One region of the Nocardia sp. NPDC127579 genome, then DNA from elsewhere that is predicted to be linked to it. Evidence: riboswitches for the same ligand, from Rfam matches in the RefSeq annotation. Region 1 holds a riboswitch; each other region holds the start of a gene.
What was found. A riboswitch is a leader RNA that binds a small molecule or an ion and turns the genes downstream of it on or off. The one in region 1 is predicted to bind S-adenosylmethionine.

Region 1 (7,331 bases):
GCGCGAGCCAGATTGACGTCCAGCGCGCCGAGGAACTCCTCGGTGCTCAGGTAGCCCTGATCGCCGCCGACCAGCAGCGCGAGGTCCTTGGTCATCTGCCCGCCCTCGACGGTCTTGATGACGACGTCCTCGAGCGCCTGGGCGAAGCCGATCACCTCGGGGGTGTTGTCCAGCTTGCCGCGGTGCTCGAGCCCACGGGTCCAAGCGAAGATGGACGCGATCGGGTTGGTCGAGGTCGGCTTGCCCTGCTGGTGCTGACGGTAGTGCCGGGTGACGGTGCCGTGCGCGGCCTCCGCCTCACAGGTCTTGCCGTCCGGGGTGAGCAGCACCGAGGTCATCAGGCCGAGCGAGCCGAAGCCCTGGGCCACGGTGTCGGACTGCACGTCGCCGTCGTAGTTCTTGCAGGCCCAGACGTAGCCGCCCTCCCACTTCATCGAGGAGGCGACCATATCGTCGATCAGGCGGTGCTCGTAGGTGAGCCCGGCCGCGTCGAACTGGGTCTTGAACTCGGCGTCGAAGATGTCCTGGAAGGTGTCCTTGAACATGCCGTCGTAGGCCTTCAGGATGGTGTTCTTCGTGGAGAGATACACCGGGTAGTTCTGCTGCAGGCCGTAGTTGAACGAGGCGCGCGCGAAGTCCTCGATGGACTTCTTGAAGTTGTACATGCCCATGACGACGCCGCCGTCCTCGGGCATCTTCACGACTTCGTGCACGATCGGCTCGCTGCCGTCCTCCGGGGTGAAGGTCAGCGTGACGGTGCCGGCCTGATGCACCTTGAAGTCGGTGGCGCGGTACTGGTCACCGAAGGCGTGGCGGCCGATGATGATCGGCTTGGTCCAGCCGGGCACCAGGCGGGGCACGTTGGAGATGATGATCGGGGCCCGGAAAATGGTGCCGCCGAGGATGTTGCGGATGGTGCCGTTGGGCGACCGCCACATCTTCTTCAGCCCGAATTCCTCGACCCGCGCCTCGTCGGGGGTGATGGTGGCGCACTTCACGCCGACGCCGTGCTGCTTGATGGCGTTGGCCGCGTCGATCGTGACCTGGTCGTCTGTCTTGTCGCGGTACTCGATGCCGAGGTCGTAATACTCGAGGTTCACGTCGAGATACGGGTGGATCAGCTTGTCCTTGATGAACTGCCAGATGATCCGGGTCATCTCGTCGCCGTCGAGTTCTACGACGGTGCCTTCAACCTTGATCTTGGACATGGATCTTCGTGTCCTCCTAGGATGGTGCCCTCATTGCACGGCCAGGTGAACACGCTTGTGAGCGGACCCCAGCTGTTCCAACAGACAACGTATATGCCCCGCGTTGTCGGCGGGTCATGTGGTCAAACAGAACAAGCGTACTGCTGCTAACGATCTCACCGCGCGTCAGTACCCCCCAGTGAGAATCGTGATAAAGGTTACTGAGCAGTATTTTTGTCCATTATTTGAGAACGGCAAGGTCCGCGTATCGCGAGTTCTCGACGATACGCGGACCGAATAACCGGATCAGACTCCGACCGGAATCTTCACCTCGTCCTCCGCGCCCTCGATGAGGTTCTCCGGCTTGTCCCGGATCATCAGCGCGATCACCGGGATGGCGGCCGCGAAGAAGCCCGCACCGACATAGAACGCGACATCGTAGGAGTGGATGGAGGCCCGGGCCACCAGATCGTCGATGCCGGGATGCGCCGCCACGTAGTCCTTGGCCGCCTGCACCGAGATCGTGGTGAGCAGTGCGGTGCCGACCGCGCCGCCGACCTGCTGGGCCGCGTTCAGCAGCGCGCTGGCCACGCCGGAGTCCGCCTCCTCCACCTGGTGCAGCGCCACGGCCTGCATGCCGACGAACAGCGGGCCCATGCCGAGCGCGATCAGCAACTGGGCGGGCAGCACGCTCACGGCGTAGCTGTCGCCGAAGCCGAGCTGTGCCAGCCACAGCAGGCCGAGCACCCCCAGTGCGGCGCCGGCGACCATGAGCGGCCGCGGGCCGAGCTTGGGCAGCAGCGCGCTGGTCACGCCCGCCGAGATCGCGATGCCCACCGGGAACGGCAGGAACGCGATACCGGCCTTCAGCGGCGAGTAGCCGAGCACGTTCTGGAAGTAGAAGCTCAGGAACAGGAACATTGCGAACATTGCGATCGGGATCAGCAGGGCCGCCAGCAGTGCCCCGCCGCGGTTGATCTCACCCGGAATACGCAGCGGCAGCAGTGGATTGGCGACCCACCGTTCGATGGCGACGAAGGCCGCGAGCAGCACGACGCCCGCGCCGAGCGGCAGGATCGTGGTGATGTCGGTCCAGCCGTGCTCGGCCGCGCGACTGAAGCCGAACACGATGCCGATCAGGCCCAGGGTGACCGTGATCGCGCCGGGCACGTCGTAGCCGCCGGTGCGGGGCAGTGGCACATCCTTGGCGATGACGCCGACCGCGCCGATCAGGGCAAGGATCGCGATCGGGGTGTTGACCAGCAGCGTCCAGCGCCACGACGCGTACTCGGTGAGCGCGCCGCCCGCGATCAGGCCGATCGCCGCGCCGCCGGCGGAGATGCCTGCGAACACCGCGAACGCGCGGGCTCGTTCCTTGGCTTCGGTGAAGGTCACCGACAGCAGCGACAGCGCGGCCGGGGCGAGTAGCGCGGCGAAGGCGCCCTGTAGACCGCGTCCGGCGAACAGCTGGGGGCCGTTCTGGGCCAGGCCGGCCAGGGCCGAGGCGGCGGCGAAGCCGACCAGGCCGACCATGAAGATCGTGCGCCGTCCCATGTAGTCGGCGAGGCGGCCGCCGAGCAGCAGCAGGCCGCCGAAGATCAGGGTGTAGGCGGTCAGCATCCACTGGGTGTTGCTGTCGCTGATGTGCAGGTCACGTTGGGCGAACGGCAGCGCGATGGTGACGATGGTGGCGTCCAGCACCACCATCAGCTGGGCCAGCGCGATCACGCCGAGCGCCCACCACCGTGCCGAACCGCTCTGTTTTTCGGGGACGTCCACCGCAGGAGCAGTTTGAGTCACGGGATTCTCCCTCATCTGGGACGAGCTGTTTCGGAAGGACGAGGTCGATCCTGGCATCGCACGACTTTTGTCGTCAAGAGAAAAATGTCGCGATGCGACATTTGACTCATTCGGCCATGACTATGTCGGGCTTGCGTTAAGGTGGCGGCATGTTCGACTCAGCGCCCACCGGATTGCGGGAACGCAAGAAGCAGCAGACCCGGCTGCGGATCATCAAGGTGGCGCTGGACCTGTGCGACGAGCAGGGCTTCGAGGCGACGACCGTCGAGCAGATCGCCGACGCGGCGGATGTCTCGCCGCGCACCGTCAACCGGTATTTCGAGATCAAAGAGGACATCATTCTCGGCCCGGTGGAGGACTTCGGTCAGGCCGTCGCGGCCCGGCTCCGCGACCTGCCGGAGGTCGTCAACCCGCTGGACGGGCTGTGCACCGCCTTCCTGGACATGGTCGAGGCCGGGGCGCACGCCGACGCCGACGCGCCCATCTCACTACGCCGATTCCAGAAGATGCAGCGCATCGCGCGCAGCAGCCCGGCGGTCAACACCCGGGCGATGGAATACGGCGACCGCAAGTCCGCCGCGCTCATGCGAGCCCTGGCCGATCGCCTCGGCGTCGCACCGGATTCGCTCACCGTGCGGCTGGCGATCGGCACCTGGCAGATGATGTGCCATATCGCCTTCGCCGCCGACGAGGAACTGATCCTGACCGGCGATCCGGAGGAGGCCGCCCGCGCCACCCGGGCGACGGTGCTCGGCGCCCTCGCCGAACTGCGTCGGATCTGCGGCGCGACATCGGCGAACTGAGCCCGCCCGCCAATCGGATCGACGTGATTTCAAACGTCGACCGACCGCCGGTTACCATGTTCGTTAGGTCATGAGTGCCAGCGCGAAGCCCCGGCTCGCTGGTCGGCAACCCTCCAGCAGCGGTGGGGTGCTCCGGGTGATGACCCGGCTCTCGAGGGACGAGGGCAAGCGCGCTGTTCAGGAGGTCCCCCATGTGTGCAAATCTTCACCGCGGTGCGGTAGCGGCGTATTCCCCCGTGATCGGCCGACCGGCGTGACCGTGGAGACCGAACCGAGCGCCCGCTGCCTACTACCCGCGCCGGACGGCCGTCTGGGCACCGTTCCGATCGGGGACGTGCGCTTGGAGAACGGCGCCGTGGTCCCGGATGTGCATCTCGCGGTACAGCGCTGGGGTGAGCTCTCGCCCACGCTGGACAATGTGGTGCTGGTCGAGCATGCCCTGACCGGTGACTCGCACGTGGTCGGCGCCCCCGACACCCTGCATCGGCTGCCCGGCTGGTGGGACGGCATGGTCGGTCCCGGCGCGCCCATCGACACCGACGAGTGGTGTGTGATCGCGGCCAACGTGCTGGGCGGATGCAAGGGCAGCACCGGCCCGTCCTCGCCGGCTCCGGATGGAAAGCCCTGGGGTTCGCGGTTTCCCGAGATCTCGATTCGCGATCAGGTGACCGCGGAGGTCGCGCTGATGGACCTGCTCGGCATCGACCGCCTGGCCGCGGTCGTCGGCGGTTCGATGGGCGGCATGCGGGTCCTGGAGTGGATGATCGGGGCGCCGGACCGAGTGTCCGCGGCGCTCGTGCTCGCGGTCGGCGCCCGTGCCACCGCCGACCAGATCGGCACCCAGACCACCCAGATCGCCGCGATCACCGCCGACCCCGACTGGCAGGGCGGTGATTACCACGGCACCGGCCGGGCGCCGATGAGCGGCATGGGGCTGGCCCGGCGCATCGCGCACCTGACCTACCGCACCGAAGGCGAACTGGACCACCGTTTCGAGAACCACGCGCAGGGCGATGAGGACCCGTGGCGCGGCGGTCGCTACGCGGTGCAGAGCTACCTGGAGCATCAGGCCCGCAAACTGTGCGGCCGGTTCGATCCCGCCACCTACGTGCTGCTCACCGAGGCGATGAACCGTCACGATGTCGGCCGCGGTCGCGGCGGGATCGCGGCGGCGCTGGCGTCGACCCCGGTGCCGTGCGTGGTCGGCGGCGTCGACTCCGATCGGCTCTACCCGCTGCGTACCCAGCAGGAGCTCGCCGACGGGCTGCCCGGTTGCGCGCGACTCGAGGTCGTGCATTCCCGCGACGGCCACGACGGCTTCCTCACCGAGGCCGCCGCGGTATCCAAGCTGCTCATCGAGACCATGCGGCTGGCGCGGGAGAACCGCTGACGCACCGGAACTCGGCGCGCTACTGCACGCCGAGGCTGCTGATGGTGGCGGCGATGAAGAGAATGGCCGACCCGAGCAGGGTCAGCGCCGCGACGTCGAACGGCTTGCCGCGCACCGCGAGCAGGCCGACTCGCGCCGTGGGCAGGGCCAGGCGCAGCGCGGCCGCCAGCAGGGTGGCGCCGCCGAAGAAGAACGCGCCGCGCCGCCATCGATCACCGGCCACGAACACCACGGCGATGACGACGACCACGGCGACCGCCACCATCGGCAGGTGCACGCGCAGGAATTGCGCGCCCGCGCTGCTGGGTTGCCGTTCGGCGGAGTCGACGTCGTTCACGCACCGATTCTTGCAGGCGCACCCGGCGCGCGGCCAGCGCCCCCGCGTCAGTCCAGGACGGCGACGCCTTCGACTTCGATCAGGTGCTCCGGGGTGAACAGCGCGGCCACACCCACCAAAGTGACAGTGGTTTCCGGGAATTCGTAGTGTTCGCGCGCCGCCAGGCCCGCGGCGCCGAGCGCCTCGAACTTCGAGGGATCCCAATCCACCACATAGAAGCGGACACTCACCAGATCCGCGGCCTTGCCACCTGCCGCTTCGAGTGCGCGCCCGAGATTAATCAGCGCCTGCGTGGTCTGGGCGGCCAGGCCCCCGGGCACCACCTGCCCCGCTTCGTCGACCCCGACCTGCCCGGACAGGTGCACGATCCGGCTACCGGTGGCGACCGTGGCGTGCGCGAAACCCGGTGCGGGCGGTTCGGATCCGGCTGGATTGTGCGCAGTGCTCGTCATGGTCGAAACCCTATTCGAGAAGGCGTGGCGGCGCAGTGCTACTACAAAGCGTAGTTAAGGCGTACGGTGGGAACAGGAAACCGATGGAAGGGGTACCGGCCATGCGTGCAATCACCCGAATTCGTCACTACATCAACGCTTTTAGACAAGCAAAGCGGCATCGATCCGACCTGCCCGGCTGGTTGCTGCGCCGGCCCCTGATCGGGTTCGGCGTCGCCGTCTACGAGAGCGTGCTGGTGCTGAGCAATCAGCTGGACCCGAGACTCAAGGAACTCGCCGAGCTGAAGACCGCGGGGCTGATCAACTGCGAGTTCTGCCTCGACATCGGATCGGCGCTGGCCCGTTCGGCCGGGCTGACCGAACAGCAGCTCGCCGACCTGCCGCGCTACCGGGCCAGCAGTGCCTACAGCGAGCTGGAGAAATCGGTACTCGCCTTCGCCGAAGCCATGACCGTCACCCCCGCGGTCGACCTCGATCAGGTGCGCGCCGACCTGCTCGTGCACCTGTCCAAGGCGCAGCTGGCCGAACTGGCCGCCGCGATAGCCTGGGAGAACCAGCGTGCCCGCATCAACCAGGGCCTGGGAGTACGCCCCACGGGGATGAGTGAAGGCGGGGCCTGCGCGCTCCCGGAGCGGTCGTAACCGCAGCGCCCTGGTTGACTGGTGCGTTGTGTTTCGAGTGATGTTCCATGAGCCCGCGATCCCGGGGAATACCGGCAATGCGATCCGGATGGTCGCGGGGACCGGCTGCGAACTGCATCTGATCGAACCGCTCGGGTTCGATCTGTCGGAGTCGAAGCTGCGCCGGGCCGGATTGGACTACCACGACCTGGCCTCGGTGACGGTGCACGCGAACCTGGCCGCCGCGTGGGCGGCGCTGCGGCCCGAGCGGGTCTTCGCCTTCACCACCCAGGCGGCCACGCACTACACCGAGGTCGAGTACCGCGCGGGCGATGTCCTGCTGTTCGGCACCGAGCCCACCGGTCTGCCCGCCGAAGTCCTCGATGATCCGCGACTCACCACGCAGGTCCGCATTCCGATGCTGCCCGGGCGGCGCTCGATGAATCTGTCCAATGCCGCGGCCGTGGCGGTCTACGAGGCCTGGCGGCAGCACGGATTTCCCGGCGGCCGCTAGCAACGCGTGGGCAAGCTCACCGCCGGGTGGGGAGGGAATCCGGCCGCCGGATAGTTGACCACGGTGTGACTACGCCGACCGCAGCCACCGTTTCGCCGCACGCCGAGCGGACGACCTGGCACGTGCCCGCCATGCTGGCGCTGGCGCTGGGCGGGTTCGGGATCGGCACCACCGAGTTCGTGTCCATGGGTTTGCTGCCGAATATCGCCGAGGCCATGGACGTGTCCG
Region 2 (7,331 bases), 800 kb from region 1:
GAGGGCCTGCTCCGCTCCATCGAAGCCGTCCTGGCCTGCCGCGAAGCCCTCGATACGAACGTCAAGCCCCGTTTCGCCCTGGCCGCCATGGTCGCCACCCTGATCGCCGCCCAGTCCACCTGACCTGCCGTTTTCGCGATCCGGACACCAAGACGATAGACTCGCGACGCCCGTAAGGGCACGCCGCCTTAGCTCAGTCGGTAGAGCGCTTCACTCGTAATGAAAAGGTCGGGGGTTCGATTCCCCCAGGCGGCTCCAGATCAGAGGCCCTTTCCGGTTCGCCGGGGAGGGCCTTCTGCGTCTCCGCTTGCCAGGAGTGCGACAAGCGCGGGGGCGACTCCCGGATTCCGGTGAAGCGCGGGATTCCATCGGGGCTTCGGTGTACCTGACCGCGGCTACCCCAGTGTCCATGCTTGCGCGATGTCGGCGAGGTTCCACCACGTAACATGTTGTGTATCAACCGATTCCAATGTCCATGCGGTGTCGAGGCGATCGAAGAACGCGTCATCGCCGGTCCGGCCGCCTCGAGGTTCGCCGATGTAGACGAGGTGCTTTCCGCCTGCTGCTTCGAAGGTCCGCAACGCATTCGACGCCATCGCATCGCCCCACCCCGGCGGCCAGCACATGAACAGGACCGCCTCCGCAGCGGGTTCTGCCGCGAACCGTGCCAGATCCCGGACCGGGAACCATTCATCTCGGATCAGTGCTTCGGAGAACGACGTGTTCCCGGTGCCGGGCGGATGCGAGTCGAAGGCTGAGACGTCCACGCCGGCGTGGGCCAGCCGCCCGCTCCAGTAGCCGCGCCCCGCGCCCAACTCCAGTACCTTGCGTCCGTCGGCGAACCCGCGGATCCACGCGATGGTCTCCGGTGACGGCACCGCGTAGGCGAAGATGTCCTGCAAGATCGTCTCCGCGTACGCCAGCCGCGCACTTCCACCTGGCATGCCGCCGTCGATCACGCGCCGACCGTCGACCTCGCTCAGCGACGGTCTCACGATGTCCCAGTACGGATTACCCGTCGATGACTCACCACCTGTCGTGTAATGCAGGACGCGCAGGTCGAAGGCCGCGTCCGCATCCGGATCATCCGTCCCGCGCAGCCGAGGCGCCACGTCCAGATACTCCGCGAGCTTCGGATACCTGACGCGCAGACGCCGCGCATTCCCCAGCAACTCCGCCAGTTCGGTCCGCCGTTCCGCTGTCAGCACAAGACCCGTCATGTCAGCGATTCTCCCGGCGCCGCGCCATTTCGCGGCCCGCTATCGCTGACATCGACGGCCGAGGTAGGGGTTGGCGATCAGGGTGCTCGGCCAGTCGCGGCGAATGCTCTGGAAGACCGGCGAATCCGGGGCGGCGAACACGACGTGCCGGCAGGCGGGTGGTGGTGATCGGACGGGCGGCGGTCTAGGCGCCGATCGGCTTGCCGAAGAACGACATGATGGTTTCGCCCAGGACAGAGCCCGCGTAGGGGAGGACGCCGGGGGCGGCGGCCATGGACGGGACGTCGGTGGTGCTGCAACCGGGTTGGGCGGGAACGCCGTCGAGGCGGTCACGCAGCCAGAGCAGGGCGGCGGGGCCGCCGCTCACTTCGGCGACGATGTGTTCGCTGGCCCAGTCGCGGGTGTATTGCACCTGGGTGCCGGGGGTGGCGCAGTACGCGTCGACCATGGCGTTGGCGGAGCCGAGGGGCAGGATCTCGTCCCAGCGTGAGTGCCACACGAACATCGGCATGTCGGGGACGGTTTTGCCGAGGCGGGTCTCCTCGATGACGCGCCGCACGGCCGGGTCGTCGAGCGGGTCGCCCTGCGTGCGCAGCATGCCCTTCAGATTCAGGAAGGGCAGCAGGGCGGACTGGTATTGGACGCACAGCGGGCCCTTGGCGATCATGAGCGCGCGGCCGAGCGGATCGATGGTGCGGTCGATGAACTCGGCGAAATACGGGTATTCGCGGGTCAATCCGATGACGGCGGCGAAGACCAGTGCGGCGGTGGCCTGATTGTTGGCCATGTTCAGCGCGGCGGCGAGGTCGGGACCGTTGCCGCCGGTGGCGGCGGCGACCACATTGAGTTCCGGCGCGTAGCTCTGCTTCAGTTCGGCGGCGTGCTGGGTGGCCAGCGCCCCGCCCGAGTAGCCGTACATGCCGACCGGCGCGTCACCGACGCCGAGCGGTTCGAACGCGGTGGCCGCGCGGATGCCGTCCAGGGTGATCCGCCCGGCGAGCGGCCCGGCCGCGTACGCCGAGTTGGGTCCCTGATGGTCGGGGATGACGACGGCCCAGCCCTGTTGCAGCGCGGCCTGGGCGAAGACGAATTCGGCGGGGGCCACGATCTGACCGGCGAAGCTGGCGACGGACAGGAATTGCAGCGCGTAGGACGGCGCGCAGTAGCCCGCGAGCGAGTCCTCGGCGATCTGCACCGACAGCAGTTTGCGGGGCTCGGGACTGACGCCGCGCGGTTTGAGCAAGGTGGCGACGGACGGAATCGGTTGTCCGGCAGTGTTGTTGGAGCGGTAGGAGACCTGCCAGGCGTCGACGTTGAGTGGGATGATCCCGAGGTTGGCGACCGTGATCTGCCGGGCCGCGATGAGCCCGCCGGGCGGGGTGTTCGCGACCACGTCGGCGGGCGGCTGGTAGAACGCGGCGTCGAATTCCGGTGGCAGCGGGACCGGGGCCGGGGCCTGGATCCTCGGTTGGGTTTCCGGTTCCGCGACGGCCGTGGTGGTTCCGGCCAGTAGCGCGCTCATTCCGACTAGCGCGGCCGCGGTGCGGCGTAGCGCGCGTGATCTCCACATGGTCATCCCTCGACCCACATCCTTGCCTTCGCATTGAGACACCTGCGTCTCAATGGTGGGGGCAACTATGGCACGAACGTGACGGGGATCGCAATCAGTGGTCGGGAATCAGCAAGGCGAACAGCAGCGTCGAGAGCATGTCGACCAGTGCTCCGACGGGCGGCCGGTGCTCGTCCATGCTCCAGTGGTGCGCCGCGCCGTTGAGCGCACCGATGAATCCGGCCATGGCGGTGGGCCAGCCGCAGGCGGGGGCGTGGACCTCGGGGATGTTCGAGGCGATGGCCTCGATGGTGCGCGCCCATTCATCGCGCACATCGAGCCGGTGCTGTTCGACGCGATCGCTGACGCCGACGATCTCGACGTAGGCGATCTTGGCGCGGCGGATATCGGTGACCACCGCGTGCAAATAGGCGGTCAGACCGGCCGATACCAGCTCACGAGCCGAACCGCCGGGATGCTCGGCCACGGCCGCCGCGACGGCCGTCCGCGCGGCCTGCTGCGCCGCGTCGTAGGCGGCGATCAGCAGGTCCTCGCGGCTGGAGTACTCCTCGTAGAACTGCCGCCGGGACAGTCCCGCCGCCGAACAGATCTCTGTCACAGAGCTTTTCGCATACGATCTGGCGGCGAACACGGTCAGTGCCGCGTCGATGAACAGGGCGCGCCGTTCGGCGCGGCGTTCCGGGACCGACTGTCCGGCGTAGCTGTGTCTGGTCTGCGGCGTACCCATCGCCGCTCAGCGTAGTGCTCGGTGTCAGAGGCAGGCGGCCGCGCCCGCGTTGCCCTCGGCGAAGTCGCGGGTTTCGGGGGTGGGGTTCCACAGGCCGTCGGTCTTGGCGTAGGACCAGGTGGGGCCCTGTTCGACCAGGGTGGCGACGGCCTGGATCAGGCGGTCGACATCGGCGGTGCCGGTGCCGAGGCCGACGCTGGCGCGCAGCGCGCCGTCCAGGCCCAGGCGAGCGAGCAGGGGATGGGCGCAGAAGCGGCCGTCGCGAATGCCGATGCCGTGTTCGGCGGACAGGTAGGCGGCGACTTCGCCGGGCGCGAATCCGTCGAGGGTGAACGCGACGATGCCGACGATGTCGGGGCTGTCGGACCACAGCCGCAACTGGGTGACTCCCGGAATGGCGGCCAGGCCAGCGCGCAGGCGGTCCGCGAGCGTGCGCTCGTGGGCCACGAGGGTTTCGGGGGCGATCTGACACAGGGCGTCGCAGGCCGCGGCGAGGGCGGCGGCGCCGAGCACATTGGGCGACCCGGCCTCGTGGCGCTGCGGCGCGGGCGCCCAGCGCGCGTCTGTGGTGGTGACCTCGCGGACCGCGCCGCCACCGGCCAGATAGGGTTCGGCCCTATCGAGCCAGTCGCGTCGGCCGACCAGCACGCCCGCGCCGAAGGGGGCGTAGAGCTTGTGCCCGGAAAACGCGAGATAGTCGATGCCGGTGTCGCGCAGGCTGATTCGGCGGTGCGGCGCCAGCTGTGCGGCGTCGACCAGGATGCGCGCGCCGCACTGGTGCGCGATCTGGGCGAGCCGGTCCAGCGGGAGCACCTCGCCGGTGACATTGGAGGCGCCGGTGACGGCCAGCAGCGCGGCGGGCTTGCTGCACAGTTCGGCGACCAGCAGCCGGACGGTCTCCTCGAGGGTGTCGGCGGCGCGCACGACGCGGCGGCCATGGCGGGTCCAGGGCAGGAAGTTGGCGTGATGCTCGATGTCGAGGACCACGGTGTCGCCGGGGACGCAGGCGGCGAGCAGGTTCAGCGAGTCGGTGGTGTTGCGGGTGAAGATCACGACCTGGTCGTCCTCGGCGTCCAGGAAACGGGTGACCGAGCCGCGCGCCGACTCGTAGCTCTCGGTGCAGACGCGGGAGGCGTAGCCCGCGCCGCGGTGCACGCTGGCGTAGAACGGCAGCAGCTGTTGGACCCGGTCGGTGACCTGGGCCAGCGCGGGTGCGCTGGCGGCGTAGTCGAAGTTGGCGTAGGTGGTGGTGCCGCCCTGTACCAGGGGGACCTGGAGGTCGTCGCCGGAGACGCGGGCGAGCGGGGCGCAGGTCTGGGTGGCCACAGTGGTCATCACGAAAATCCCGTCGATTCAGGGACCCGCAATCGAGAGATCGGTCGAGTCCGCGCTTGCCGCGCCCGAGTGGGCGAACGGCCGGGTCGTCACCCGGAGCACCCCGCCGCGGAGGAGGGTTGCCGACCAGCTAGCCGGGGCTTAGCGCTGGTACTCATGACCTGAAACGAGAGTGGCAGACGTATCGGCGGCCTGTCAACCGCAGTTTCGCCGAGTCGCGCACTGCATGAAAATGCAATTGAGAGAATAACCTTGCATTCTTGGGGCGAATGCGGTCCCATGGAGAGGTGACTCCCTCGCTGCTGCTCAGCTTCATCGGCCTGTGCATCCTGCTCTCGATCACGCCCGGCCCGGATACCTTCCTGGTACTGCGCTACTCGTTCGCGGATGCCCGACCGGGGATCGCGGCGGCGGTGGGTTCGGCGCTGGGCGGCCTGGTCTGGGCGGTGGTCGTCGCGGCGGGGGTCGCCGCTCTGCTCGAGCAGTCGGCCACGGCCTATCGGCTGCTCAAGCTGATCGGCGGAATGTACTTGCTGTACTTGGGAATTCGCGCGCTGATCGACCTGCGCAAGCAACGCCGGGCGGGGGCGGCGGACCAGGCGGGGCAGGCGGCCACGCCCGTGCCCGCGCCCATTCGCTCGGCGTTCGCCGCCGGGCTGGTCTCCTGTCTGTTCAACCCGAAGGTCGGGCTGTTCTATCTGGCCGTGCTGCCGCAATTCCTCACCGAGGTCACCTTCGCCGGCACGCTGGCCCTCGGCGCCATCGAATCCGGTATCGCCGCCATCGAAATGGTGCTGGTCGCGGTGCTCGCGTCCCGCGCCGTGGCGCTGCTGCGGCGCCCCGCGGTGCGGGACCGGCTCGAGCAGGTCTCCGCCGGAATCCTCGCCGCGCTCGGTATCGGCACCGCGACCTCGGCCGCCTAGCGTCCAGCGTCGGCACCGGTACCGGAGGTACCGTGGACAGTTGGTCACCGCCTTGTTTGCCCACTGGTAACCCTGGTCGTGCATCATCTGCGCCGTCCCGGGCTAACCGGGACCGCGCGCAGCACCCGGCGGCCGCCGGGTGCGACGAGGGTTTCGACGCGGAAGCTCGGCGCTGGTAGGTCGATGAGAGGTGGGCAGGACGGATGCTCCAGCCGGAGGTCGATGCGGTAGCGAGCGGGGGAGCGCTCCCGGATCCGCTGCTGCGCGCGGAATTCGCGCCGCCCGCACGGACACTGGTCGATATCCTGGCCGCCACCGCCGCCACCTACCCCGACGCGCCCGCCCTCGACGATGGAACCACGGTGCTCGGCTACACCGAACTGCTGGCCGAGATCGACACGGTGGTGGGGCGATTGGCCGCCGCGGGCGTCCGCGCCGGCGACCGGGTCGGGGTGCGGATGCCCTCGGGGACCAGCGAGCTCTACGTCACGATTCTTGCCGTACTGCACGCCGGTGCCGCCTACGTGCCGGTCGACGCCGACGATCCCGACGAGCGGGCCCGGCTGGTCTTCGGCGAGGCGCGAGTCAGCGCGATCGTTACCGCCGCGGGGATCGAGCGCGGCGAAAATGCTACGGGCGCAGCCGAATCCACGAACCTGCCGACCCCCGGCGACGACGCCTGGATCATTTTCACCTCGGGCTCCACCGGGACGCCGAAGGGCGTCGCGGTCACCCACCGCAACGCCGCGGCGTTCGTCGACGCCGAGGCCCGGCTATTCCTCCAGGACGCTCCGATCGGCCCGGGTGACCGGGTGCTGGCCGGACTGTCGGTGGCCTTCGACGCCTCCTGTGAGGAAATGTGGCTGGCCTGGCGGCACGGCGCCTGCCTGGTCCCGGCGCCGCGCGCGCTGGTGCGCACCGGCGCGGATCTGGGGCCGTGGCTGGTGCGCCGGGAGATCAGCGTGGTGTCGACCGTGCCGACACTGGCCGCCACCTGGCCGGCCGAAGCGCTGGACTCGGTCCGACTACTCATCTTCGGCGGCGAGGCGGTGCCGCCGGAACTCGCGGAAAAGCTTGCGGGAAACCGGGATCCGGACTCGGTGCGCGAGGTGTGGAACACCTACGGCCCCACCGAGGCCACGGTGGTCGCGTGCGCCGCGCTGCTCGATGGCACCTGGCCCGTCCGGATCGGCCTGCCGCTGGACGGGTGGGATCTCACCGTGGTGGACGCGGCCGGAAACCCGGTGGGGGCGGGCGAATCCGGTGAACTCGTCATCGGCGGTGTCGGGCTGGCGCGCTATCTCGATCCGGCCAAGGACGCGGAGAAATACGCGCCGCTGCCCTCGGTCGGGTGGGAGCGCGCCTATCGCAGCGGCGATCTGGTCCGCAACGACCCGCAGGGCCTGGTCTTCCTCGGCCGGGCCGACGATCAGATCAAGCTGGGCGGGCGGCGGATCGAACTCGGTGAGATCGACAACGCGCTACAGCACCTGCCCGGCGTCACCGGCGCGGCGGCGGCGATTCGGACCACGAAGGCGGGCAACAAGATCCTGGTC
Region 3 (7,331 bases), on a different contig from region 1:
AGGGCTCGGTGTGGGTGACGGCGGCCTGGGGCAGCAGTCCGATGCCGTGCGTGGCCGCCGCGACCCGCGCGGCGACCGCAACCGCGTCGAGCCGGCTCCGGGTGACGCCCGGTCCGCCGGGTTGCAGCGCGAACCCGTCGGGCAGGAAAACCGCGTCGGCCCCGGCCTTTTCGGCGGCCTGGACGACGTCCACCCAGTACGCACCGGTGAACAGGTGCTCCGCGGCCGAGTCGGGGCGGCGCCAGGCGGCCGGGTGGACGCCCGGTCCTGCGGGTTCGACGCCGAGAAACAATCTCGGATCAGTCATGTGCGGCAATCCTCTCCCTGGGTACGGCCGCGAGCAGCTCGCGGGTGTATTCGTGCTGCGGCGAGTTGAAAATGTCCGCGGTGGAGCCGGTTTCGACGATGCGGCCGTGCCGCATGACCGCGACCCGGTCGCTGATCCGTCGCACCACGGTGAGGTCGTGCGAGATGAACAGATAGCTCAGGCCGAGTTCGTCTTGCAGCCGGTCCAGCAGTTCGAGGATCTGGGCCTGGATCGAGGCGTCCAGCGCCGAGACGGGTTCGTCCAGGACCAGCAGTTCCGGGTGCAGCGCCAGCGCGCGGGCGATCGCTACGCGCTGGCGCTGCCCGCCGGAGAGTTCGGCGGGCCGGCGCTGTGCGACAGTCGCCGGCAGCGCGACCTGGTCCAGGAGTTCGCCGACCCGGGCCGTGCGGGCACCGATACCGAAGGCGCGCAGCGGCTCGGCGATGATGCGCGCTACCCGCCAGCGGGGATCCAGTGAGGCGTAAGGGTTCTGGTACACCACCTGGATGCGCCGGCGCAGCGCGCGCAGCCGGGCTCCGCGCAATCGGGTCAGGTCGTGCCCGTCGAAGGCGACCGTTCCGCTGTCGGGGGTGAGCAGCCGCAAAGCGATTCGTGCCGTGGTCGACTTGCCGGAGCCGGATTCGCCGACCAGCGCCAGGGTTTCGCCGCGGCGCAGCTCGAAGCTCACGCCGTCGGCCGCGGTCACCGAACCCCCGCGCGTGGCGAATCGCTTGTGTACCTCGCGCACCGACAGCAGCGGCGGGCCGTCGGCCCGGGGCGAACGGAAGCCCTCGAACGGCGCCAGGCTGGGCGCGGCGGCCAGCAGCCGTCGGGTGTACGGATGCTGTGGCGCCCGCAGCAGGTCCGCGGTGGGCCCGGTCTCGACGATCGCGCCGTCGTGCAGCACGATCAGCCGGTCCGCCCGTTCGGCGGCCACCGCGAGATCGTGGGTGATCAGCAGCACCGCGGTGCCGCGCGCGGTGGTCTGGGCGGTGAGCTGATCCAGGACCCGGCGGGCCACCGTGGTGTCCAGCGCGCTGGTCGGTTCGTCGGCGATCACCAGGTCGGGGGTGGCGATCAGCGCGGCGGCGATCAGCACCCGTTGCCGCTGCCCGCCGGACAGCTGGTGCGGATACTGGCGCGCCCGCAGCTCCGGCCGGTCCAGTCCGGCGTCGGCGAGCAGGCGGATCGCCCGCTCTCGCGCCTGCGCGGGTGCCGCGAGCCCGTGCACGAGCAGGGTCTCGGCGACCTGGTCACCCACGCGCCGAACCGGATTCAGTGACAGGCCGGGATCCTGCGGAACGAATCCGAGGCGAGCGCCGCGCAGGCGTCGCCAGGCGCGTTCGTCCTCGTGTGCGACCGGGCGCCCGTCGAAGGTGATGGTTCCGCCGGTGATCTCCGCGGGCTGGTCGAGCAGCCCGAGCAGCGCGTGCCCGAGCGTCGACTTCCCCGAACCGGATTCGCCGACCAGCGCGACCACCTCGCCGGGCGCCAAGGTGAACGACACACCGCCCAGCGCGGTAACCGAACCGGTGGCGGAGCCGTATCGCACCGCGAGGTCCTCGACCCGCAGCAGCGTGGCGCCGGTCGCGCCCGGACCGGTGCGCGTGGTTGCACCCCCTCGCGGTGCAACCACGCCCGGCGTACCCCGGCTCATCGCCGGACCGCCGGTCCGGCGGCGCGGCCGAGCTGCTGCGCGGCGACCACCACGGCGATGATGACCGCGCCCGGCAGCAGGGTCAGCCACCAGGCCAGCGCGAGGTAGCCGCGTCCCTCGGAGATGAGCGAACCCCATTCCGGCGTAGGTGGTTTCGCGCCGTAGCCGAGAAAGCTCAGCGCGGACACCGACAGCACCGCCATCCCGAATTCGACGGCCGCGAGCGCGAGCACGGGCTGCGCGGAATTCGGCAGGACGTGCCGGGCGAGTACGGCGTACCAGCGGACCCCGCTCGCGTGCGCCGCCTCCACGTAGGTCTCGGCGCGCACCCGCAGCACTTCCGAGCGCATCACCCGGGCGAAATTGGCGATGAGCGAAACACCAACGGCGACAGCCACATTGCGGGTGCCGAAGCCCAACGCCGTGACCAGGGCCAGGGCCAGCAGCAGCGACGGGATGGCCAGCAGCACATCGACCACCCGCATGATCGCGGTGTCCACGATGCCGCCCGCCGCACCCGCCAGCAGTCCCAGTAGCGACCCGGCGACCAGCGCGATGGCGACAGCGGTGAGCGTCGCCGAGAGCGACAGGCTCGCGCCGTGCACGATCCGGGTGTACAGGTCGCGCCCGAGATTGTCGGTGCCGAACCAGTGTTCGGCACCGGGCGGCTGGAACTTCTGCGCGGGAACGCCGGTCAGCGGATCACCACCGGCGAATACCGAGGGGAACAGCGCCCAGCCCAACGCGAGCAGCGCCACCACCGCGGCGAGCACCGTGAAGGCGTTGGCGCGTAACCGGATCCAGGACAGCGGTCGCGGCCGGGGGAGAACGGCGGCGCGTCTGCCGAGCAGATCAACCATGGGTGCGCACCGCCTCCGCGATCGCCGCGAAGGCCCACGGTGACTCGGCGTCGGCACGCAGCCAGCTCCAACGTCCAGAACTCCGCGGCGCGGCCGGATCGACGGGGAGCCAGGGCGTGAAACCGAACCCGGCGGCGAGTGGGCCCCGGGTGAACTCGAAGAGCTCGGCCAGGACGGTCGCGGGCAGATCGAGCGGGGGTGGGGTCGGATCGTGCTCAGGCACGGGCGGACACCTCCTCGGTGGTGCTGAGAATGGTCGGCGCGGCGTTGTCGCGCCGGGCGGCGATGCGCGGGTCGAGCAGCGGATAGATCAGATCGACCGCGAGGTTCACCGCGACGAAGATGAGTGCGCTGAGCAGCACGACGCCCTGCACCACCGGAATGTCCTGGGCCAGTACCGCGCTCTGGGTGAGCCGCCCGATCCCGGGCCGCGCGAACACGCTCTCCACCACCACGGCACCGGCCAGGATGTGACCGACCAGCACGCCCGCGATGGTGAAGGTCGGCACGCTGGCCGGGCGCAGCACGTGCCGGCGCCGTACCCACCAGCGCGAACCGCCCTTGGCCAGTGCGACATCCACGAACGGCTGCCGCCAGGTGGACTCCACGCCGGAGATCAGCACCTGGGCGAGCACCGCGCCGATCGGCAGCGCCAGGGTCAGCGCCGGCAGCACGGTGCCCGCGAAACTCTGTCCGCCGAACGCGGGCGCGAGCCGCCAGCGGAACGAGAACAGTTGCAGCAGAAGCAGTCCGGTGAAGAAGGTGGGCACCGCGACGCCGATCGAGGGCAGCGCGGCGAGGGCGGCGCGCAGCCACGGACGCCGGGTGGCGGTAGCCGTCAGCGCCAGCCCGACGCCGCCAAGCACGGCGAAGAGCAGTGTCAGCGCGGCCAGGCCCAGGGTCGCGGGCAGCGCCTCGCCGATCGCCTCGGTCACCGGCTGGCCGGTGCTGATGGAATGGCCCAGATCGCCGCACAGCGCGTGCGTCAGCGCGGTCCAGTACTGCTGCCACAGTGGCTGATCCAGGCCGTAGCGGGCCTGCAATTCGGCGATCGCCGCGGCATCGGTCGGCGCGCCGAGGTCCGCGCCCGCGGCGATGGACACCGGATCGGCGGGCAGCAGGTAGAGCACCGCGAAGGACACGGTGAACGCGGCCCACAGCACCCAGAGTGCCTGTGCCGCACGAGCTGTCAGATATCGCGGCACGGGTCAGCGCTCGCTCAGCCAGGCGTCGAAGAACTGGAGTCGCGCGGACGCCTCGAATTTCAGGTCGTGCAGCGTGTGTGCGGCCCCGATCGCCTGGGACAGTTCCACGGTCGGGATCCACAGCCCCGCGTCCAGCACGCGCTCCTGCGCGGTGCCGATCAGGGCGAGCCGCGCGGCCTGGTCCCCGGCGCTCAACTGTCCCTCCAGGATGTCGTCGAGTGCTGGAATACGTTCGCGCACATTGAGATTGCGTCCCTGCACCGTGAAGGCGTTGCGGAGGATGTCGCCGTCCGCGCGCGTGGTGTTGTAGTAGTAGGTGTCGTAGTCCTTGGCGTTCTGCCGCGCCGTGGTCTCGGCCAGCGAGACCAGATCCAGCCGCAATTCCACCCCGACCTGGCGCAGCTGCTGCTGCACCAGCTCCAGGATCGCCTTGTTGCCCGCGAACACCTGGGTGAACACCACGCCGAAGCTGAGCCGCTCGCCGCCACGCACCCGGATACCGTCGCCGCCCGGCACCCAGCCCGCCTGATCGAGCAGGGCGCGGGCGCGGGCCGGATCGTGCGCCAGCCGCGCCGACAGATTCTGATAGCCGGGTGTGGTACTGGCCAGCGCGCTGGTCGCGGGCTTGAACTGCGGGCCGAGCACGGTGTCGACCAGCTGCTGGCGGTCGATCGCGGGCAGCAGCGCCTGGCGCACCAGCGGATCGCGCAGCGGGCCGCGTGTCAGATTGGGCTGGAGGCCGAACGGGATGCCGGGGTTCGGGGCGGTGAGCAGGCGCGCGTCGGCCGCCTCCAGTAGCGGCAGGTCCTGGGGCAGCGCGTCGCTGATCGCATCCAGCTGCCCGGAGGTGAGGCTGCCGGTGCGCACGCCGGACTCCGGGACGACGGTGAACTCGATGCCGTCCAGGTAGGCCTCGCCCTGGTGTGCGAAAACCGCGGAGCCCCAGGCATATCCGGCTCGCTTGCGCAGTGTGGCCGACACGTCCTGCCGATAGGCGGTGTACACGAACGGTCCCGATCCGACATTGCTGCCGTCGCACCGCTGCTCGGCGGGTTTCGCGGTGGTGGCCGCGCCCTGAATGCCCAGTTGCGGCGTCGAAGTCGCCTGGAGGAACTGTGCGTTGGGTTTGCTGAACTCGACCCGTGCGGTCAGCCGGTCCACCGCCGTGGTGCCGACGTAGTTCACCAGATACCCGTTGCCGAGCGGGGCCTTGGCCGCGCCGAGCCGCACGATCGAATCGAAGGTCTCGCGCACCGACTCTGCGGTGAGCGCAGTGCCGTCGCTGAAGGTGACGTCGTCGGCGAGGCGGAAGGTGAACACCGTGGCGTCGGGACTCGCCTCCCAGCTGCGCGCCAGCCAGGGGCGCAACGCGCCGGAGGCCGGATCCTGATCGGTCAGCGAGTCGACGATCTGCCGGGTGACGTAGAGCGTCTGGTTGCTGCCCGCCTGCGCGGGGTCCGAGCACGACGCCGCCTGGGACAGGCCGTAGCGCAGCGTGCCGCCGGGCCGCGGGGGACCCGCGTCGGCCCGGGTGCCGCCGGCGTCGCCGCCGCAGGCGACCACGGTGCCGGCGAGGGCCAGCAGGCCGGTGACGGTGGCGAGGCGATGACGGGTGCGGATCACGGTGGTACTCCGGGGAATTCGGCGCGGGCGACGCATCGGTAGGTCCTCCATCGGTCCTGGCGGAAGCACCCGCACCCGGCGCGCCGGGGGGTTGCTGCGATGTCGGCGAGCCAGGTCTCTCGATCGCTCTGGATGGTTGCCGGACCATCATGGGTAGCAGGCGATCTCGGTGACAAGAGTAGAAATCACGGTGAGCGCAGTGCTGGTCACCAGCGGCGGGAGGGCGGATTATGGTCCGGACCCCGCTCTACGGTCCGCACGCCGCCGACATCGGAAATACCAAGTTTTCGGAGTTTGCGGGCGTACCGTTGAACCTCCGCTCGTTCCGCCGTCGAGGAGGTTCGCAGTGCCCGTTCAACTCGATGCCTCCCGTGCGCGGAGGTCGCTCGGCCGGCTCGCCGCGCTCGTCGCCATGGCCACCGTCACCGCGATCGGCCCCGCCGCCGCGACTCCGGAGCACCCGGTTGCCTCGATCGACGACGCGTCCGTCGCGTTCGACCTGCCGCGCGGGGCGGTGGCCCGCCCGGGTGCCGCCGGTCCCGCGGTCGCCGCCCTGGAAGCCCTCGGCGTGACCCCGTTCCTCTATCCGACGGCCACCCTGTGCGACGACACGGGCCTGGCCCTGGACGACCCCGCCCTCGCCGGTGCGGTATCGGGCCCGTGGCCTGTCCACACGCTCACCATCCCGGGCCTGGACCTGACCGCGGTCGAGACCGGTCAGACCTTGTTCGCCTTCGTCCCCGCCGCCTCCGACGATGCCGAGGATCCCACCCTGCGCGTCGCCTGGCTCAATATCTCCACCGGCGACGGCGGCCTGGCCGCCCTGGGCCCGCTCACCGACGTCTTCGCCCACATGGTGTCACCCGGCGTACCCGACCTGCTACGCCCGCTGGCCGAACAGGCTGTCCGCGAACTCTTCACCGCCACCGTCCCCGACACCGGCGTCCGCGCCGTCCCGGTCGACACCGGCAGCGGCACCGTCCTGGCCGCGGTATTCGGCAGTTCCCGCACCGATACCCGGACCTGCTTCTACCTTCCGACCATCGGCATCGTCGATGTGCCGTGACGGGCGCGGCCGCCGCCACCGGGAACCGACCCGGGCGATCGGTGGCAGGTAGGCCCGCGCGCGACGAGACCGATCCTCAGTCCGGTGGCTGTCGTAGCCGACGGCCTTTCCACACCAGGTTGCCCAGTCGACGGGCTCGGTGGGATCGCAGGGAGAGCATCACATACGCGCCTACCGAGACCGGATGGGCCAGTGCGGCAAGAGCATCCGTGCGCGTGAGGCCGGTCGCGGTTTCGGTGGACCGGGCCAGGAGACGACCGGCGACGGCCGCCGCGTAACCGGCGAACCCGATCCGGCGGGTCCGGCCGGAACCGCCGAGGGCGACCAGTGGCGGCACCCAATAGGCCAGGACGGCAATGGCTCCCACGGCCAGCGCGGCGAATGGTGAACCGCCGTAGGCGGACCAGAGCCAGCGGGTGTAGCCCGCGTCGAGTTCGGTGGCACCCCGATACATTCGGGTCTCGGCCTGTCTTCCGGCCGCGACCAGTGCGGTGTGGCGGCCGCCGCGCCGCAGGGCGCGCGCGATATCGAGATCCTCGGTCGGGCTGGCGGCGATCGCGCCGTGGCCGCCGACGGCGCGGTAGGCGGCGGTGTCGAAGACCAGGAACTGACC
Region 4 (7,331 bases), on a different contig from region 1:
ACCGACCACATCGCAGATCAGATCGACGTCGGAGTCCTCGAAGGGGCGGCCCGCCCGGGTGCCGGGCAGGTCGGTGCCGAACATCAGCGCCTGCGGATTGACCGCGTGGATCCGGCGAATGGTGTCGGGGACGTGCATGGCCACGCGGCCGAAACCCGTTGCCTTGACCCGGGCTCCGCGATCCACCAGATCCAGCAGGTAGGGCAGGCTCTCGTCGGACATGCCGAGATGATCCACCGACAACGCGGGCAGTTTCGAGATCACCGGTTGCAGCGAGGCCAGCATCTGCCCGTCGATATAGACCTCGACATGCCAGCCGACCAGGTCATAGGCGCGCAGCGCCTGCAAGGTCATGCCGGTGATGTCGGCGGCGGCGCGCTTGAGATTGAAACGCAGAGCACGCACGCCGACTCGATCCAGTTCGACGATCTCCTCGTCGGAAGCGTCCAGGTTCAGCGTGGTCACCCCCACCCAGCCCGGGCCGAGCTCGGCCAGCGCCGCCTTCATCCAGGTCTGATCGGTGCCCTGGAACGACGCGCTGACCACGGCGCCACCACCGATATCGAAGCGCGCCATCCGCTTTCGATAATCGGCGATGGTGTACGGGTCGGGCAGGTAGCCCTCGTTCTCGATCAGCGGGAACCGCGGATCGATGATGTGGACATGGGCATCGAACACCTGTACAGAATGCCTCAGTTACAGAGATTTCGCTGCCGTGGAACCGCCGGCTCAGACCTTGTGCGGTTCGCTGGCGCGCAGCATGTCCTCGCGCTCGACGACCTTGACCCGCTCGCGGCCCTCCGGCTCACCCAGCGCGCGTTCGTGCGCGTCCAGGCGATACCAGCCCTGCCAGGTGGTGAACGGAATGCCCTTGCCCTCCAGGAACTCGGTGACCGCGTCCAGCTCCGGCTGCTCGGCCGGGGTGAAGTTCACGCTGTCGTCGAGCAGGCAGGCCACGGTCTCGTTGGCATCGCCCTTGGTGTGGCCGATCAGGCCGACCGGGCCGCGCTTGATCCAGCCGGTCACATAGGTGGCGGGCATGTACCGGGCGGCGCCGTCGGCGTTCTCGTCGGCCAGCACGCGACCGGCCTCGTTCGGCACGGTGCCCGCCTGGTCGTCGAAGGGCAGGTTGGTGATGTTCTGCGACAGGTAGCCCACGGCCCGGTAGATGGCCTGCACGTCCCACTCGCGGAACTCGCCGGAGCCCTTGACGTTGCCGGTGCCGTCGAGCTGGGTGCGCTCGGTGCGCAGGCCCACGACCTTGCCGTCCTCGCCGAGCACCTCGGCGGGCGACTCGAAGAAGTGCAGGAACAGCTTGTGCGGGCGGTTGCCCTGATCGCGGATCGCCCACTGCTCCAGCGTGTTGGCGACCATGTCGACCTGCTTGGAGTGCCGGCGCGCGGCCTCGGAGCCGGCGTCGTAGTCGATGTCCTCGGGGTCGACGATGACCTCGATGGTCGGCGAGTGGTCGAGCTCGCGCAGCTCGAGCGGCGTGAACTTGGCCTGCGCCGGGCCGCGCCGCCCGAAGACGTGCACCTCGAGCGCCTTGTTGGCCTTGAGGCCGTTGTAGACGTTCGGCGGGATCTCGGTCGGCAGCAGTTCGTCGCCGGTCTTGGCGAGCACGCGCGCCACATCCAGCGCAACGTTGCCGACGCCGAGCACCGCGACCTTCTCCGCGTGCAGCGGCCATTCGCGCGGCACATCCGGGTGGCCGTCGTACCAGGAGACGAAGTCGGCGGCGCCGTAGGAGCCGTCCAGGTCGATGCCCGGGATGTCGAGGGCGCGGTCGGCGTTGGCGCCGGTGGAGAAGATCACCGCGTCGTAGAAGCGGCGCAGATCATCGAGGGTGATGTCGGTGCCGTAATCGATATTGCCGAGCAGACGCACCTGCTCCTTGTCGAGCACCTTGTGCAGGGCGGTGATGATGCCCTTGATCCGCGGATGGTCCGGCGCGACGCCGTAGCGGATCAGACCGAACGGCGCGGGCATGCGCTCGTAGAGGTCGATACTCACCTCGGCGTCGGATTTCATCAACGCGTCGGCGGCGTAGATACCGGCCGGTCCTGCGCCCACGATCGCGATGCGGAGCGGGCGAGTGGCTGCACTCTGTTCGGTCATCTCTTACGCGCACCTTCGGTCGAAAAATAATGGCGTCCTATTTAGCCTAGGCTAAGTCGACGCAGCGCTGCGGTTGCCCCTGCCGATGCGGACACTGGTGCTGCTGGCTCGTAACTGCGCGGCTTCCAGGTCGCTGTCCGCACCCCGCAGCCACGGTGATGGCCGCGAGACTGCGGTCTCGCGATTCTATCGGTGTCGCGCGCGGTGGACTGCACGGGTGCCGCCGACCAGGCATAAGGGATCATGGGCGGATGACCGAGCAGCAGCCCAAGCCCGAGGACGAGCCGATCGCCGTCGATCAGACCGACCAGCGGTCCATGACGCCGTTCATCGCCGCCGCCATCCTCGCCGCGATCGTGCTGATCGCGGTGTTCGCCGGCGGTCTGCTGTCGCCCGCTGAGAAAAATGTCACAGAAGCCGACCGCATCTCCGCGGCGGTCAGCAACTACGTGGGCGGCCGCGCGCAGAGCGACGACGTACCCGCCCCCGGCACCGCGTGCGCCGGATTCGACGAGGCGAAGTCGCCGCTGGCCGCGCAATTCGGCGCCGGCGGCCGAAAGTCGGTGGAGATCGCCAGGATCGAGGGCCAGAGCGTCAACGGGGACCGGGCCAAGGCCACCGTCACCACCAAGGCCGACGGCAAGGAGACCACCGAGACCTGGAATCTGGTCCGCGCCGACGGCAACTGGCTGGTCTGCGGCTGAAACGAATCAGGTGTTTGACAGCCCGGCACCTGCCCAGGCAATCTCAGTCCAGGTCATGAGCACCAGCGCCAAGCCCCGGCTCGCTGGTCGGCAACCCTCCTCCGCGGTGGGGTGCTCCGGGTGACGACCTGGCACGCATCCGAACCCCGATGCGGCAAGTGCGGATTCACAGGAGGATCGCAATGAGTTACGCCGGTGACATCACCCCGCAGCAGGCGTGGGACCTGTTGCGCGAGCACCCCGAAGCCGTCCTGGTCGACGTGCGCACCGAAGCCGAATGGCGTTTCGTCGGCGTACCCGACACCACCGCGATCGAGCGCCCCACCGTGCTCATCGAATGGGTGGACGGCACCGGCACGCGCAACCAGGCCTTCGCCGACCAGCTGGGCAAGGCACTGGACGGCCGCGCGCCGGAAGCCCCCGTGGTGTTCCTGTGTCGCTCCGGCCAGCGCTCCGCGCATGCCGCGACCGTGGCCACCCAGCTCGGCATCGCGCCGGCCTACAACGTGGACGAGGGCTTCGAAGGCCCGCTCGACGCGGACGGCCACCGCGGCGGCTCCGGCTGGCGCGCCCGCGGCCTGCCGTGGAAGCAGTCGTGAGCCCGAGTTCGGCGAAGGAGCAGCAGTCATGATCACAGGTGGTGCGTTCGACAAGCCGCTGCCCGAAGGTGTCGGCCCGGCGACGCTCGGTGTCCGAGGCGGCCTGCGGCGCAGCGGTTTCGAGGAGACCTCGGAGGCGCTGTTCCTGAACTCCGGCTTCGTCTACGAGAGCGCCGAGGCGGCCGAGCAGTCGTTCACCGGTGAGATCGAGCATTTCGTCTATTCGCGATACGGGAACCCCACGGTGGCCATGTTCGAGGAGCGGATGCGGCTGCTCGACGGCGCCGAAGCCTGCTTCGCGACGGCCAGCGGCATGTCGGCGGTGTTCACCGCACTGGGCGCGCTGCTCGGTGCCGGTGACCGGCTGGTGGCGGCGCGCAGCCTGTTCGGCTCCTGCTTCGTGGTGTGCAACGAGATCCTGCCGCGCTGGGGCGTGGAGACGGTCTTCGTCGACGGCGACGATCTGGACCAGTGGGAGCAGGCGCTGTCGGTGCCGACCCAGGCGGTGTTCTTCGAGACCCCGGCCAACCCGATGCAGACCCTGGTCGACGTGCGCCGGGTGTCCGAGCTCGCGCACGCGGCGGGCGCGAAAGTGGTGCTGGACAACGTGTTCGCCACCCCGCTGCTGCAACGCGGCTTCGAGCTGGGCGCCGACGTGCTGGTCTACTCGGGCACCAAGCACATCGACGGACAGGGCCGGGTCCTCGGCGGCGCCATCCTGGGCGCGCAGGACTACATCGACGGACCGGTGAAGAACCTGATGCGCCACACCGGTCCGGCGCTGAGCCCGTTCAACGCGTGGACCCTGCTCAAGGGCTTGGAGACGATGCCGCTGCGCGTGCGGCAATCCGCCGATTCGGCGCTGCGGGTGGCGAAGTTCTTGGAGGACAACGACTCCGTGAACTGGGTCCGCTACCCGTACCTGGAATCGCATCCGCAGTTCGAGCTGGCCAAGAGCCAGATGAGCGCGGGCGGCACGGTGGTCACCTTCGAGCTGAACGCAGCCGACGGCGAGGCGAAGAAGCGCGCCTTCGAGGTGCTGAACCGCCTACGCATCATCGACATCTCCAACAACCTGGGCGATGCGAAGACCCTGATCACGCACCCGGCCACCACCACCCACCGGGCGATGGGCCCCGAGGGCCGCGCCACGATCGGCCTCACCGACGGCGTTGTCCGCATCTCTATCGGCCTGGAGGACATCGAGGACCTGCTCGGCGACCTGGACCACGCCCTGCGCTGAACCGGCTAATCCTGCGGCAGCCGCCGCAGGATTTCGTCGAACCCAGCGTCCATCTTGGTTTCGAGGTTGTCGACCTTGGTTTCCAGGTTTTCGACCTTTATCGCCAGGTTGGTGACGGTCTCCTGTACCTGGCCGAGCTTGGTGTCCAGGTCGGCCAGCTTTTCTCCGATCACCGTCAGGGTCGCGGAGTCGCGTGCGCCTCCGATGTCCATGCGTACCTCCAGCTTGGCTACCCGGTTTTCGAGATCGGCCATGTCGAGATCCTCCCCTGATCGTACAAGCGTGGTCAGTTGCGTTCTGCCCAAATGCTTGTCGGTCCTGGAAAAGGAAACACCCCCCGATTCATCGAATGTGGATAAGTCGGGGGGTGTGGACAACTGCTGGTCAGATGACCTAGCCCAATGCGCGCAGGCGGGGTGCCAGGTCGCGCTGGAACAGGTCCAGGAAGCGGCGCTGATCGTGGCCGGGGGCGTGGAAGACCAGGTGGTTCAGGCCCGCGTCCAGGTAGGGCTTGATCTGGTCGACGGCCTGATCCGGATCGCTGGCGACGATCCAGCGCTTGGCGATCTGCTCGATCGGCAGCGCGTCGGCGGCGGCCTCCATCTCGATCGGGTCGGTGATCGAGTGCTTCTGCTCCGGCGTCAGCGACAGCGGAGCCCAGAAGCGCGTATTCTCCAGCGCCAGTTCGGGATCCGTGTCGTAGGAGATCTTGATCTCGATCATCCGGTCGATGTCGGCGAGGGTGCGGCCGGCCTTGGCCGCACCCTCGGCGACCGCTGGCATGAGCTTGTCGGTGTAGAGCTCCATGCCCTTGCCGGAGGTGCAGATGAAACCGTCGCCCGCGCGACCCGCGTACCGGGCCACCAGCGGACCGCCCGCTGCGATGTAGATCGGGATGCCGCCCTTGGGCACGTCGTAGATGGAGGCGCCGACCGCCTTGTAGTACTGGCCGTCGAAGTCGGTGCGCTCACCGGTCCACAGCGCGCGCATCAGCTCGACCGACTCGCGCAGGCGTGCGAAACGCTCCTTGAATTCCGGCCATTCGCCGGTGTAGCCGGTGGCGATCTCGTTGAGCGCCTCGCCGGTCCCCACTCCGAGCATGATCCGCTCGGGGTACAGGCAGCCCATGGTGGCGAAGGCCTGCGCGATCACCGCCGGGTTGTAGCGGAAGGTCGGGGTGAGCACCGAGGTGCCGAGCTGGATGCGCTTGGTGCGCTCGCCGACCGCCGCCATCCAGGCCAGCGAGAACGGGGCGTGCCCGCCCTTGTGCCGCCACGGCTGGAAGTGGTCGCTGACGGTCGCGCTGTCGAGCCCGTGCTCCTCGGCGAGCACCGCGATTTCCACCAGTTCACGCGGACCGAACTGTTCGGCCGACGCCTTGTATCCGAGCTTCAGATCACCCATCCATCCGACCATAGTCAGGCTGGTCGGTTCGTGTGCGAAGGGTCTCATCGAGACACGGCGGCGCGAGTTAGCGGATAATTGGCCGTGTGACTCCAGACAACGAGCCGATCCTGTCCTATCTGACCGATATGGACGGCGTGCTGGTGCACGAGGATCAGCTGATTCCCGGCGCCGACGAGTTCCTGGCCGAGCTGCGCGCCAACAACACGCCGTTCCTGGTGCTCACCAACAATTCGATTCGTACCCCGCGCGATCTGCAGGCCCGGCTGCGCCACACCGGCCTGGATATCCCGGAGGAGGCGATCTGGACCTCGGCCCTGGCCACCGCCACCTTCCTGGACGACCAGCGCCCGCACGGCACCGCCTACGTGGTCGGCGAATCCGGCTTGACCACCGCGCTGCACGAGATCGGCTACGTGCTGACCGACAGCGATCCCGACTACGTGGTGCTCGGTGAGACCCGCACCTATTCCTTCGAGGCGATCACCACCGCGATTCGCCTGGTGGAGAAGGGCGCTCGATTCATCGCCACCAACCCGGACGCCACCGGTCCGTCCCGGGACGGGCTGCTGCCCGCGACGGGGTCGGTGGCCGCGCTGATCACCCGCGCGACCGGGCGGGAGCCGTACTACGTCGGCAAGCCGAATCCGCTGATGATGCGGTCGGCGCTGCGCCGGATCGGTGCGCATTCGCAGTCGACGGTGATGATCGGCGACCGGATGGACACCGACGTGATCTCCGGCCTGGAGGCCGGGCTGCGCACCATCCTGGTCACCAGCGGCATCTCCACCCGGGAGTCGGTGGAGCAGTACCCGTATCGGCCCACGACGGTGGTGGAGTCGGTGGCCGATCTGGTCGGGCGCACCGGTAAGCCGTTCGACTAGGTGTCGAACTCGTCGAGGACGGCAGCGAGGCGGGTGAGCGCCGCGACGATGTGCTCGAATTCCGCGTGACCCAAACGCTCGATCAAGCGGTCCGCGTATACCTGGTGCCGGGGGTTGATCTTCTCGATGGCGGCCCGCCCCGCCGGGGTGATGTCGACGAGTTTCGCGCGCTTGTGCGCCGGGTTCGGGCGGTATTCGGCAAGTCCCCTGTCCACCAGCAGATCCGCGATGCGCTGCACGCTCTGCCGGGTGATGCCCATCGCCCGCGCGATGCCCGAGACCGGCAGCGGTTCGCGCAGCACCGCGCCCAGCACCTGCCACCAGGCCGCGGTCAACCCGGCGGGTGCGGCCAATTCTTCTGCGATGGCGAGGAATCGGC

Region 2: another riboswitch for S-adenosylmethionine. It lies ahead of ACFVMC_RS04385 (aminotransferase class V-fold PLP-dependent enzyme); the one in region 1 lies ahead of ACFVMC_RS01315 (homoserine O-acetyltransferase).
Region 3: another riboswitch for S-adenosylmethionine. It lies ahead of ACFVMC_RS17655 (ABC transporter substrate-binding protein); the one in region 1 lies ahead of ACFVMC_RS01315 (homoserine O-acetyltransferase).
Region 4: another riboswitch for S-adenosylmethionine. It lies ahead of ACFVMC_RS24830 (rhodanese-like domain-containing protein); the one in region 1 lies ahead of ACFVMC_RS01315 (homoserine O-acetyltransferase).

Annotation. Positions count from the first base shown of each region.
Region 1 covers NZ_JBHXVZ010000001.1:253,651-260,981, reverse strand. The annotation lists gene ACFVMC_RS01330 (NADP-dependent isocitrate dehydrogenase) at 1-1,208, opposite strand, end outside; gene ACFVMC_RS01325 (MFS transporter) at 1,494-3,002, opposite strand; gene ACFVMC_RS01320 (TetR/AcrR family transcriptional regulator) at 3,137-3,790, shown strand; SAM riboswitch class IV at 3,857-3,967, shown strand; gene ACFVMC_RS01315 (homoserine O-acetyltransferase) at 4,044-5,180, shown strand; gene ACFVMC_RS01310 (DUF3017 domain-containing protein) at 5,200-5,445, opposite strand; gene ACFVMC_RS01305 (RidA family protein) at 5,565-5,969, opposite strand; gene ACFVMC_RS01300 (carboxymuconolactone decarboxylase family protein) at 6,071-6,610, shown strand; gene ACFVMC_RS01295 (tRNA (cytidine(34)-2'-O)-methyltransferase) at 6,639-7,103, shown strand; gene ACFVMC_RS01290 (MFS transporter) at 7,169-7,331, shown strand, end outside.
Region 2 covers NZ_JBHXVZ010000001.1:1,051,612-1,058,942, reverse strand. The annotation lists gene ACFVMC_RS04410 (DNA polymerase III subunit delta') at 1-123, shown strand, start outside; tRNA gene ACFVMC_RS04405 (tRNA-Thr) at 183-258, shown strand; gene ACFVMC_RS04400 (hypothetical protein) at 396-1,112, opposite strand; gene ACFVMC_RS04395 (lipase family protein) at 1,405-2,796, opposite strand; gene ACFVMC_RS04390 (TetR/AcrR family transcriptional regulator) at 2,885-3,517, opposite strand; gene ACFVMC_RS04385 (aminotransferase class V-fold PLP-dependent enzyme) at 3,542-4,852, opposite strand; SAM riboswitch class IV at 4,900-5,014, opposite strand; gene ACFVMC_RS04380 (LysE family translocator) at 5,140-5,775, shown strand; gene ACFVMC_RS04375 (Pls/PosA family non-ribosomal peptide synthetase) at 5,979-7,331, shown strand, end outside.
Region 3 covers NZ_JBHXVZ010000004.1:481,095-488,425, forward strand. The annotation lists gene ACFVMC_RS17630 (LLM class flavin-dependent oxidoreductase) at 1-307, opposite strand, end outside; gene ACFVMC_RS17635 (dipeptide ABC transporter ATP-binding protein) at 300-1,964, opposite strand; gene ACFVMC_RS17640 (ABC transporter permease) at 1,961-2,824, opposite strand; gene ACFVMC_RS17645 (hypothetical protein) at 2,817-3,047, opposite strand; gene ACFVMC_RS17650 (ABC transporter permease) at 3,040-4,029, opposite strand; gene ACFVMC_RS17655 (ABC transporter substrate-binding protein) at 4,033-5,688, opposite strand; SAM riboswitch class I at 5,697-5,791, opposite strand; gene ACFVMC_RS17660 (hypothetical protein) at 5,999-6,718, shown strand; gene ACFVMC_RS17665 (glycosyltransferase) at 6,795-7,331, opposite strand, start outside.
Region 4 covers NZ_JBHXVZ010000007.1:415,135-422,465, reverse strand. The annotation lists gene ACFVMC_RS24845 (amidohydrolase family protein) at 1-678, opposite strand, end outside; gene ACFVMC_RS24840 (FAD-dependent oxidoreductase) at 730-2,118, opposite strand; gene ACFVMC_RS24835 (hypothetical protein) at 2,370-2,822, shown strand; SAM riboswitch class IV at 2,874-2,989, shown strand; gene ACFVMC_RS24830 (rhodanese-like domain-containing protein) at 3,005-3,421, shown strand; gene ACFVMC_RS24825 (O-succinylhomoserine sulfhydrylase) at 3,450-4,664, shown strand; gene ACFVMC_RS24820 (hypothetical protein) at 4,670-4,918, opposite strand; gene fgd (glucose-6-phosphate dehydrogenase (coenzyme-F420)) at 5,058-6,068, opposite strand; gene ACFVMC_RS24810 (HAD-IIA family hydrolase) at 6,197-6,952, shown strand; gene ACFVMC_RS24805 (MarR family winged helix-turn-helix transcriptional regulator) at 6,949-7,331, opposite strand, start outside.